DNA from 3 places in the Bacillus bruguierae genome. Region 1 is predicted to be linked to each of the others. Evidence: riboswitches for the same ligand, from Rfam matches in the RefSeq annotation. Region 1 holds a riboswitch; each other region holds the start of a gene.
The links. Region 1 has a riboswitch for cyclic di-AMP ahead of WAZ07_RS19340 (antibiotic biosynthesis monooxygenase family protein). Riboswitches for the same ligand answer to the same signal wherever they lie in the genome.
Positions count from the first base shown of each region.

Region 1 (3,282 bases):
TGTGGTTGGTTCAGGGCATTCTTTTACACCACTTGTTCAAACTGAAGAGATTTTAATTTCTTTGGATGAATTACAAGGGATTAGCGGGATTGATTCACAAACATTAATTGTAGAAGTATGGGCAGGTACAAAGCTATATCAGTTAGGTGAAATATTGCAAGAGAACGGATATGCACAAGAGAATTTAGGGGATATTGATGCGCAGTCTATTGCTGGGGCAATTAGTACAGGCACGCATGGAACAGGAATTTCACTTGGAAATTTAGCAACACAAGTTGTGGAAGTAACGGCGGTTCTTGCATCAGGAGAAGTGATCACGTGTTCTGAAAAAGAATATCCACAATATTGGAAGGGGTTTCAATTGTCACTTGGCATGCTAGGGATTATTGTAAAAGTCAAACTAAAAGTCATTCCAGCATATTCACTTGCTTATGAAAGTAAAAAAGAATCATTTGCTACTGTTATGAGTAAATTGGAAGAATATAAGAAGAATCGTCATTTTGAGTTTTTTATCTTTCCATATTCTGACGATGTTCAAGTGAAAATTACAAACGTAACGGAGGAAGTAGGAGGAGAACTAAAGTGGCATAAACTCAAAACAGCTTTAATAGAAAATATGGCTTTTTCATTGTTATCAGAGAGTTGTCGCCTTTTTCCTTCTATAAGTAAAAGTGTTAGTCAATTATCGGCTAAGGGAGTACCAAATACCAAAATTGTAGGTCCAAGTTATAAGGTGTTTGCAACTGCTCGCAACGTCCGTTTTTATGAGATGGAATATAGTATTCCAGCAGAATATATGAAAGAAGCAGTAGAAGAAATTTATAATCTCATTTACGAAAAAAATTTTCAAGTACATTTTCCTATTGAATGTCGCTATGCAAAAGGAGATGATATTTGGCTTAGTCCGTCATATGGAAGAGATTCTGCTTATATTGCGGTTCATATGTACAGAGGGATGCAGTACACACCTTATTTTCAAGCAGTAGAACGTATTTTTCAAAAGTATGAAGGACGTCCGCATTGGGGAAAAATGCATACAATGACATATGATTCGTTGCAGCAAGTATATCCAAAATTGCATCATTTTTTAGAGGTGAGACAAACAGTAGATCCAACAGCAATGTTTTTAAATCCATATTTAGCAAAAATATTTTCGTTAAATATGGAATAAAGTGAAACTTCCGTCAGTGGGGGTTTTCTTCATCCCCCGCTGACGGTTAGTTGAACCAATCGGGCTTTTACGGGCAGTTATCCCCCACCTATCTTCTTTGCTTCTCTCTGAATCTTGAGGTGGGGATCTTACTGTCCGTTAATGCGGGATAAAGTAGAACTTCCTTTATGCGGAAGTATAATGAGAATGTTTTTTATGATGAATGGCTCCTTACACAAGAGCTATAGTTGTCGGGAGGAGCGGGCGGTAAAATATAACACATGATGTGTTTCGGAAGAATGAACATGTTATTCACTTATACTGTCAAGAAAAGAAAGTGTGTTAATTTTGAAGAGTATGGAAGCTATATTGCTTCCATACTCTTTTTTAGTAGAATTCTAATGTAGTTGAACTGCGTTAGACTTGGAAGAAATGATATATGGTTGAATTTGCTGCTGCCATGTAATTGTAGTAGATTTCTTTTGATAAGTTAGCCATTCTCGGTAGTCCTCTTGCGTTTTCCATAATGTGCGAATAAAGAATTCTGTAGTATCTCTAACATGTTTTGTATAGGAGATTTCTATATTAATAAAACCTAGCATATTAGGAGATGGATAATATTGTTTTAATGCTTTTAGTACTTCGTTTTCGCAATCTATTTTTATATAAAGCGTATTTGTCACAATGAACATAATGAATCCCTCTTTTTTTTAGTAGTAGATTAGCATTGATTTTCTTCAGTCATAACATAGGCAATCTCTCTAGTTATGCTTACGAAGCTAGCTGTCGGGCTCGGGGATTGAAGGGTACCCTACTGTAAAAGATTCACCCCTAGTAAGCTACTGCTTACAATAATAGTTCCTCCGCTCCGTATGGATTTAGCAAAAAGTATTTATATAAAATATAATACTATTCAGAAAAATCAGAGTAAACGCAAAGGAGACGACAATTTCTTACAAAAAAATGAAGTGATCACATTTTGATGTTCTAATTCTTGTATTTGATTTTGTAATTTGTAAACATATATAAATGCAAATTGAAAAACCGACATAACCCCCCTTTCTTTTTAGGCGAGGACGAGAGCATCTGACCGTGCATAGAAGCGGTCAGGGCCTTTTCCTGCCACATGCGAGGTTTAAAACAAAGGGAGCAAGCAAGTAGCGGTCATGTTGTATTTTGCATAGCAGCGACTTATAAAGAAAAGCGGAGCCTAGGAGGCAGAGCTAGACAAAGATGTTGAAAAATTAAAATGGATTTATATAGTCTTCTCTCCAAGCTTCTATGATTTTCTGTTTCTTTTCATAATAGGTAGTGAGATTTTTAAAATCTCATTTTATCTCGTTACTTGTGAGTAATGAAGGAATAAGTAGAAATCTGCTCAGAAGAGTTCGATTTGTTCAATGAAGAATAAGGAGGCTTCTCATTGAGAAATTTTTCGCTTTATATTGGGCTGTAGTGTTATTTTTAAATGTGTATATATGGAAAAATAAAGATATTAAAATAAGTTTATTACAGTTTTTCTATGATTCGTTATATTTTGTTATAAAAAATAAACTGTATTTAATGAGTTTGTAAACAAACTGTAAAATAAATCATGTATAAATGTAGAAGAAGGGAGTCGGATTATGAACTATTTTAAGCGTATCAGTAGTTTTGTATTAGCTGGATTTATTTGTTTCACTAGTACAGTTGCTGTAAAAGCTGAGTCAAACGACGAGAAATTAAACAACATGCAGCAGCAATTGCAAAATAATAATAATGACATTCAGCAAAAAGAAAAAGAAAAGCAAGCTGTAATGAAAGACATTGAGGGCATTCAAAAGGAATTATCAGACTTAAATAATACAATTGCAAAAAATAAAGAAGAGCAAGATGCAATTCAGCGCAAAATCGATGAAACGCATAAGCAAATTGAGCAAAAGATGAAAGAGATTATTAGTTTAGAAGAAAAAGTACTTATGCGTAAAGATATTATGAAAAAACGTATGGTCTCTGTTCAAGATAACTCAAATATAAATTTAGTAGTAGAAGTAATTGTAGATTCAAAAAACATTGCAGAGCTTCTGCAACGTATGACTGCAGTTTCTACAATTATGGATGCAGATAAAGAGATTCTTCGTTTACAAGAACAA
Region 1 is NZ_JBAWSX010000013.1:103,225-106,506, forward strand. Features, by position in the region: gene WAZ07_RS19335 (D-arabinono-1,4-lactone oxidase) at 1-1,171, shown strand, start outside; gene WAZ07_RS19340 (antibiotic biosynthesis monooxygenase family protein) at 1,549-1,842, opposite strand; cyclic di-AMP (ydaO/yuaA leader) riboswitch at 1,903-2,044, opposite strand; gene WAZ07_RS19345 (3D domain-containing protein) at 2,776-3,282, shown strand, end outside.

Region 2 (3,282 bases), on a different contig from region 1:
TTCATTCTTTTTTTGAGAGTTGAATATATTTTCTGGAATTTCAATAGCAATATCATTGATAGATTGCATATTGCTTAATTTATTATATCGTGCATCCTTTACTTCATTAGATTGTGTATCGTGTGAACAAGCAGACATAAATACAATAGTGAGCGGCATTAATAGAAATAAAACATGTTTTTTCATTTTAATGTCATCTCCTTTTTGCTTAATTAATACCTTTGTAAAATGGCTAAATTCCATTTTAAATACTTTACTAAAAGTGAGTATAAATGTTTTATTGCATAGTAAGATACTCCAGCAATTGTTAAATCAATGAGAAAAGCTACAAATACACTATAAACATCTGAAAAATAAATTTGTAGTAAAATATGGGGATAATCAAAAAATACATTGTGGTAATTTATAGAAAAGTATAATAATTTGTAGAAAATCATGGCATTTTATAGAAGGTAATAATATAAGAATAATTAAAAAATATGTAAAATAACTTATTGTTGGTTCTTGCCACCTCTATTGAGACTTCATACTTAGTGTCGGTAATTATGTCATAATGAAATTTTGGGAAAGTTGGTACGACATAACTTATTTATGAAATAGCTTCTTCTTCAATTAACGGGGGAGATTTGCCCGAAAAGAGGGATATATCATTGTGAAAGTAATATGAGGTTGAGTTTAGGAGGTGTATAGTTAATGATTAAAAAATGTAGAACTTGAATCAGAATCATGGTTCATAATCCGAATGTATAGCAAAACTGCGTAAAAATATGCCACCCGATTGTATGTTATTTCTATTTCTCGTACCTTCTGTATTTTCTTAGCGGGATTATTCTTAATGACTTCACATTCAAATCATATAATTAAGAAAAGCACGAATACGTTGCAACTTAGAGTTTGTAGTGGCTGCGTTGTTCCCCTTCTTTTGATAATACAAGATATATTGCTTCATAATACTTGTAGTATAAATAACATTTTAAAGATGTATATTTTTGCTTGAATAAGTATGTTCTAAAATGATTTGAGAAATCCAGTTAAAATATAGCTACTAAGCCATTTCTGTTCAAAATATATGTACATGGATATTTGTTGTACATTATTTTTGTGGATTTTTTTATATGTGTAGTTGAATGGTTTGTGTAACAATACCACTTCAACTACATATATGCCAACAACTGGAGCGTTTCTTACCTTCTTGCGTTCAGCTCCGGTTTATTGAGCGTTCATTGTTTATGGATTCCACAATTTGTTCTTTTGTGGGACTCCCATATTGCTTGTTAATTTCTTTAGCTAAATTATCTAAAAATTCATCAGATAAAAATGGACTATATTCTTTGAACATTAAAATCCTCCTTTAGCGTAAGTCCTCAAAAATATTGTTCTAAAGCATAATAATATTTATGTTAATAACATTTCCGTTTTCCATGGTTTTAATCTTTTTACATAAAATTTATTTACATTTACTGAACACAGGAGTACTATTATCACAGTTTTAAATTTCTAAATCGCTGAAACCATTAGGTACGGGGGAACCATTTTTGTGGGTTGTTACTTAACTCAAGGGGTGAATCCTTTTAAGGTAGGGCTACTCAAAGGTCCGAATCCGACAGCTAACCTCGTAAGCGTTATATGAGAAGGAAGGTGGAACTTGTGACGCAAGAAAAATAAAGTGTCTACAGGTCTTTTAACTATGACTTGTAGACACTTTTTTATTTTCCATAAATAATAATGCTCTTTTGAGAAAATTCTTTTTTTATGGGTAATATATTATCAAGTTAAAATGTTTAGGCGGTGAGTAATAAATGATTTCATCTATAAAAAGGTTATTAATTGGACGACCTTTAAAATCCACTGAATTAGGTGAACAAAAACTTAACAAAACGAAAGCATTGGCCATACTTTCTTCTGATGCTCTATCATCAGTAGCTTATGGTCCTGAACAAATATTGATTGTATTGGTTACGGTAGGAGCAGCGGCCTTTTGGTATTCAATTCCTATTGCAGTTGGTGTATTAATTCTATTAACAGCGCTCATATTGTCTTATTGTCAAATCATCTATGCTTACCCTCATGGAGGGGGAGCATATGTTGTTTCAAAGAGTAACTTAGGAGTAAATCCGGGCTTAATTGCTGGAGGCTCTCTATTGGTAGATTACATATTAACTGTTGCTGTAAGTGTGTCAGCTGGCACTGATGCTATAACTTCTGCTTTTCCCACCTTACATGATTTTAATGTGGAGATTGCCATTGTATTTGTGATTTTCATTACACTTTTAAATTTAAGAGGGGTAACGGAGTCGGCTTCAATATTAGCTTATCCTGTGTACTTATTCGTTTTAGCTTTGTTCATATTAATTGGAGTGGGTATGTACAAAGTTATAACAGGTGGAGTTTCTCCTGAATTACACACTCCAATAGGTACACCTGTTGCAGGTGTCAGTTTGTTTATTCTTTTAAGGGCGTTTGCTTCAGGAAGTTCTGCCTTAACAGGAGTCGAAGCTATTTCTAATGCCATACCTAACTTCAAAAATCCAGCACCTAAAAATGCTGCTAAAACGTTAATGATGATGGGTATCTTGCTTGCTATCCTGTTTTCAGGAATCGTATATTTAGCCTATTATTATGGCATCACTCCAAGTGGAGAAGTAACCGTAGTTTCGCAAATTGCTGAAGAAATTTTCGGACGGAATTTCATGTACTTCTTTATTCAAGGAACTACAGCTTTAATATTAATCCTTGCAGCAAATACTGGTTATTCTGCTTTTCCTTTACTTGCAGTTAATCTTGCAAAAGATAAGTTTATTCCAAGGATGTTTTTGGCTAGAGGCGACCGATTAGGATATTCAAACGGGATTATCATACTTGGAATTGCTTCTATCATCTTGATTCTTGCTTTTCATGCAGAAACAGAGCATCTTATTCCACTTTATGCAGTCGGAGTATTTCTCCCATTTACTTTGTCTCAATCGGGGATGATGGTTAAATGGTTTAGAGAAAAGTCTAAAGGTTGGATACCTAAATTTATTATAAATACAATGGGTGCCGTAATTAGTTTTACCGTCACATTAATACTCTTTTTAACAAAATTCTCACAGGTTTGGTCAATATTAATATTTCTACCTATCATAGTTTTGCTTTTTCATCGAATTAGAAAGCATTATGAAGCAGTTGGAGACCAACTTAGGCTTACAACCTGTGAAATACCTGTAACCATTGAGGGTAATGTTATGATAGTGCCTGTTGCTGGCATGACTCATGTTGTAGAAAACACCTTAACTTATGCTA
Region 2 is NZ_JBAWSX010000002.1:28,681-31,962, forward strand. Features, by position in the region: partial or broken gene WAZ07_RS04230 (NDxxF motif lipoprotein) at 1-186, opposite strand, end outside; gene WAZ07_RS04235 (bacitracin ABC transporter ATP-binding protein) at 1,199-1,339, opposite strand; cyclic di-AMP (ydaO/yuaA leader) riboswitch at 1,494-1,638, shown strand; gene WAZ07_RS04240 (APC family permease) at 1,800-3,282, shown strand, end outside.
Region 2: linked by a shared signal. The riboswitch ahead of WAZ07_RS04240 (APC family permease) and the one ahead of WAZ07_RS19340 (antibiotic biosynthesis monooxygenase family protein) in region 1 are both predicted to bind cyclic di-AMP.

Region 3 (3,282 bases), on a different contig from region 1:
CTTCCAACTCTGGTTATAAGGTTTCACACCGGAAATTTTAAAAATAATATTTTCAAAAGGTCCGAACACTTTATCCAATTTGCTATTCCCTTGAAACGCCTTCTCTAAATAAATCCCGGTTGGCTTTGCAACAAGAACAAATAATAACATTGTGACCAAAACGGCAATCCAAATCATAATAAATCTTTCCTCCTAATTAAAACTTTTCTGGATTTAATAGCGCATAAACTAAGTACACAGTAAGTAAGCCAACAATAATGGATACTGCAATAGTCATTGCTTCTTCCCTTCCTTCACAACATGATCCGACCATCCTGCAAGACCAATCATTGATCCAACTAACACAATTAAAATTCCGATCATAGCAATATCTAACATGATTCATCCCTCACCAAATGTAAAATTTTTCCATAAAAAAACATAAAAAAGAACACTGAGGATCTACTCAGTGTTCGAAAATGAACAACACAAAAGTAAACCTCCTCTCCAAACGCTTACGAGGTTAGCTGTCGGATTCGGGCCTAAAGAGTAGCCCTACTTTCATCATGAAAGATTCACCCCAAGTGACAATGCACAAAATTGGTTCCCCCGCTCCATTTCTGGACTCAGCGATATCAGGTTGTTTTCTGGAAATTTTATGAACAATTTATGAATGTAAATATACTCCTCTAAATTTCACTTGTAAAGAGGTAAAATAGCTAAAATATAAAAGTATAAGACCTTTTAAACGCTTACATTAAGGATAAATACATCTTTATCATCTTTTTTCTTTTATTTTCTTCTTTTTTCATTATGTATACGTTCTTTTGCAAATAAAAGAAGAAGATTATCTCTAGAAATCAAATTTAACTTCCAGGCATATGAGTCAAATACAGCATAACCCCTACTCTTCTCCTTTTGTTTGAAACCTCGCTCGTGGCACAAAAAGGCCCTGACCGCTTCTATACACGGCCAGAGCCTCTCGCCCTTCCTAAAAAATGCAGTTTTATACCGTTTTTTCAACATAAACATCACTGCCACGCTGAATAAAAAAGGGCCACTACTTGCTTGCTCCCTCTGTTTTACAACTCGCTCGTGGCACAAAAAAGCCCTGACCGCTTCTACGCACGGCCAGGTGCTCTCGCCCACCTAAAAAAAGAGGTTTTTATACTAGTTTTTCAATTCATATTGATAGATAACCTTCTAAACTATAAAAAAGACCGTAAGTTACGACCTCGAATATATACTTGCACCAATTCTGCATGTCGCTTCTCATATTCGATAATGTCTTGTTCTAAATATAAACGGATATCTTCTGGCGGAAGAATCACATATGGCTTCGGAAAGAATGGATCATGTTCTGCTAATTCATGTACTCGTTCTAACGATACTGCCCAGCGCCTTGCTAATTCACGGCACAATAACACTTTCATCGCTTCTCTCATATCCGATTCCTCCGCCCCTACTCTAAAGTCAAAAACGAAATATTATCACAAGTTGTAAACACCACTAACTTAATACCAATCGTTTCATAGAGGTGCTTTGGATATTGTTTATTTCGCGTGACAACTGTAATAGGCGCGGTAAAAGAAGAGCGAATACGTTCAGCGAAGAAGCTAATTGTAGACAATTCATCTCCTAGTAAAATCGCTTTTTTAATTCCTTTGCATATGTTCACAATCATGCTCGGATCATCCGGACAGCAATATGCTTGTTGAAATCCACATGCCTTCACTTCACTTACCACATACTCACTCGCTGTAAAAATGACCATTTCACCTTGAAAAGGTAATAAATCTTTCAAACTCTTTACTTTCGCAGCTTCTCCTACACAAATGAGCGTGTACTCTTTTTCTGCATCCATGCACTACATCCTCCTTCACATAAAAGAATTTTTAAGTATAGATTAAAATTCTCTTATGCTAGTCGGATCGATGAATTGCTGTATTCACTTGCACCATCCTCTCTCAACACGCTTACGGAGTTAGCTGTCGGATTCGGGCTTTGAGAGTAGCCCTACCTTCGAAAAAGGATTCACCCCAAGTGACAATGCACAAAGTTGGTTCCCCCGCTCCAAAGTCTGGATTAAGCGTTCTTAAAAATAGATTCTGGCTGATATATTACTCCTAATTTTGGAAAAAGTAAACATAAAAAAAGCCAATTTTCCCAACTGGCTTTTTCAAAATAATACATATTTATGCATGTATATTTCTACGTCCATACGCAAAATGATTCGTTGGTCCGTGACCGCTGCCTATATTCAGCTCATCTTCAATTGCTATACTAATAAAGTTCTTCGCTTCACGAACTGCATCTGCAATTTCGTAACCTTTCGCGAGTCCTGCTGTTACAGCTGCGGCAAACGTACAACCACTTCCGTGTGTTTGTATAGAAGCAATCCGTTTACTTCTATACTCTATAAACACATTTCCATCAAACAATAAGTCAATTACTTCATTTCCTTGGTAAGCTGCATGTCCGCCTTTCATAACGACAAACTTTGCACCTAAATCATGCAGCATCTTCGCCGCTTCTTTACTGTCTTCAATCGTATGAATCTTCATTCCTGTTAATACTTCTGCTTCAGGAACATTCGGCGTAATTACCGTTGCAAGCGGCAATAAATGTTCTTGTAATGCCAAAACAGCTTCTTGTTGTAATAACGATGCTCCGCCTTTGGCAATCATAACAGGGTCTAGTACAATATTATTCCATGAAAATGATTTAATATTTTCAGCTACGATTTTAATAATTTCACTACTAAATAACATCCCTAGTTTCACTGCATCTGGCGTTACATCCGTACCGATAGAATGTAACTGCTTTTCAATTCCTTCTACAGGAACAGGATACACCCCTTGTACGCCAAGCGTATTTTGAGCCGTAATTGCTGTAATAGCTGTCATACCGTACACACCGAGCTCTTGAAACGTTTTTAAATCTGCTTGAATCCCCGCACCGCCGCCGCTATCGGAGCCAGCAATCGTTAATGCTTTATTCACTTTCATTTCACTCACCCCTTTTAACCAAAATAACGATGATAAATCGTTTTTGCCTCCGCTATATCCTTTGTGCCATGCACAAGCACACGGCCATCTTGAAATACTACTAACCGTTTATTATCAACAGAAAACGATAATAAATACGGATTCACTGTTAAATCCGTTACACGGTTTTGCAGCAGATTTTTATACATAGACAAATGAATATGCTCTTTATGCGGCGAACGAATTTGTACTGTATTTCTACCGCATAAAACAACCGCCCTGGAAGTATTCTCCTTGCTTAAATACGGATAAACAG
Region 3 is NZ_JBAWSX010000027.1:11,867-15,148, reverse strand. Features, by position in the region: gene kdpA (potassium-transporting ATPase subunit KdpA) at 1-177, opposite strand, end outside; gene kdpF (K(+)-transporting ATPase subunit F) at 197-277, opposite strand; gene WAZ07_RS25110 (hypothetical protein) at 274-378, opposite strand; cyclic di-AMP (ydaO/yuaA leader) riboswitch at 478-621, opposite strand; gene WAZ07_RS25105 (hypothetical protein) at 1,188-1,424, opposite strand; gene WAZ07_RS25100 (hypothetical protein) at 1,442-1,843, opposite strand; cyclic di-AMP (ydaO/yuaA leader) riboswitch at 1,937-2,081, opposite strand; gene thiD (bifunctional hydroxymethylpyrimidine kinase/phosphomethylpyrimidine kinase) at 2,175-2,996, opposite strand; gene WAZ07_RS25090 (thiazole biosynthesis adenylyltransferase ThiF) at 3,002-3,282, opposite strand, start outside.
Region 3: linked by a shared signal. The riboswitch ahead of WAZ07_RS25100 (hypothetical protein) and the one ahead of WAZ07_RS19340 (antibiotic biosynthesis monooxygenase family protein) in region 1 are both predicted to bind cyclic di-AMP.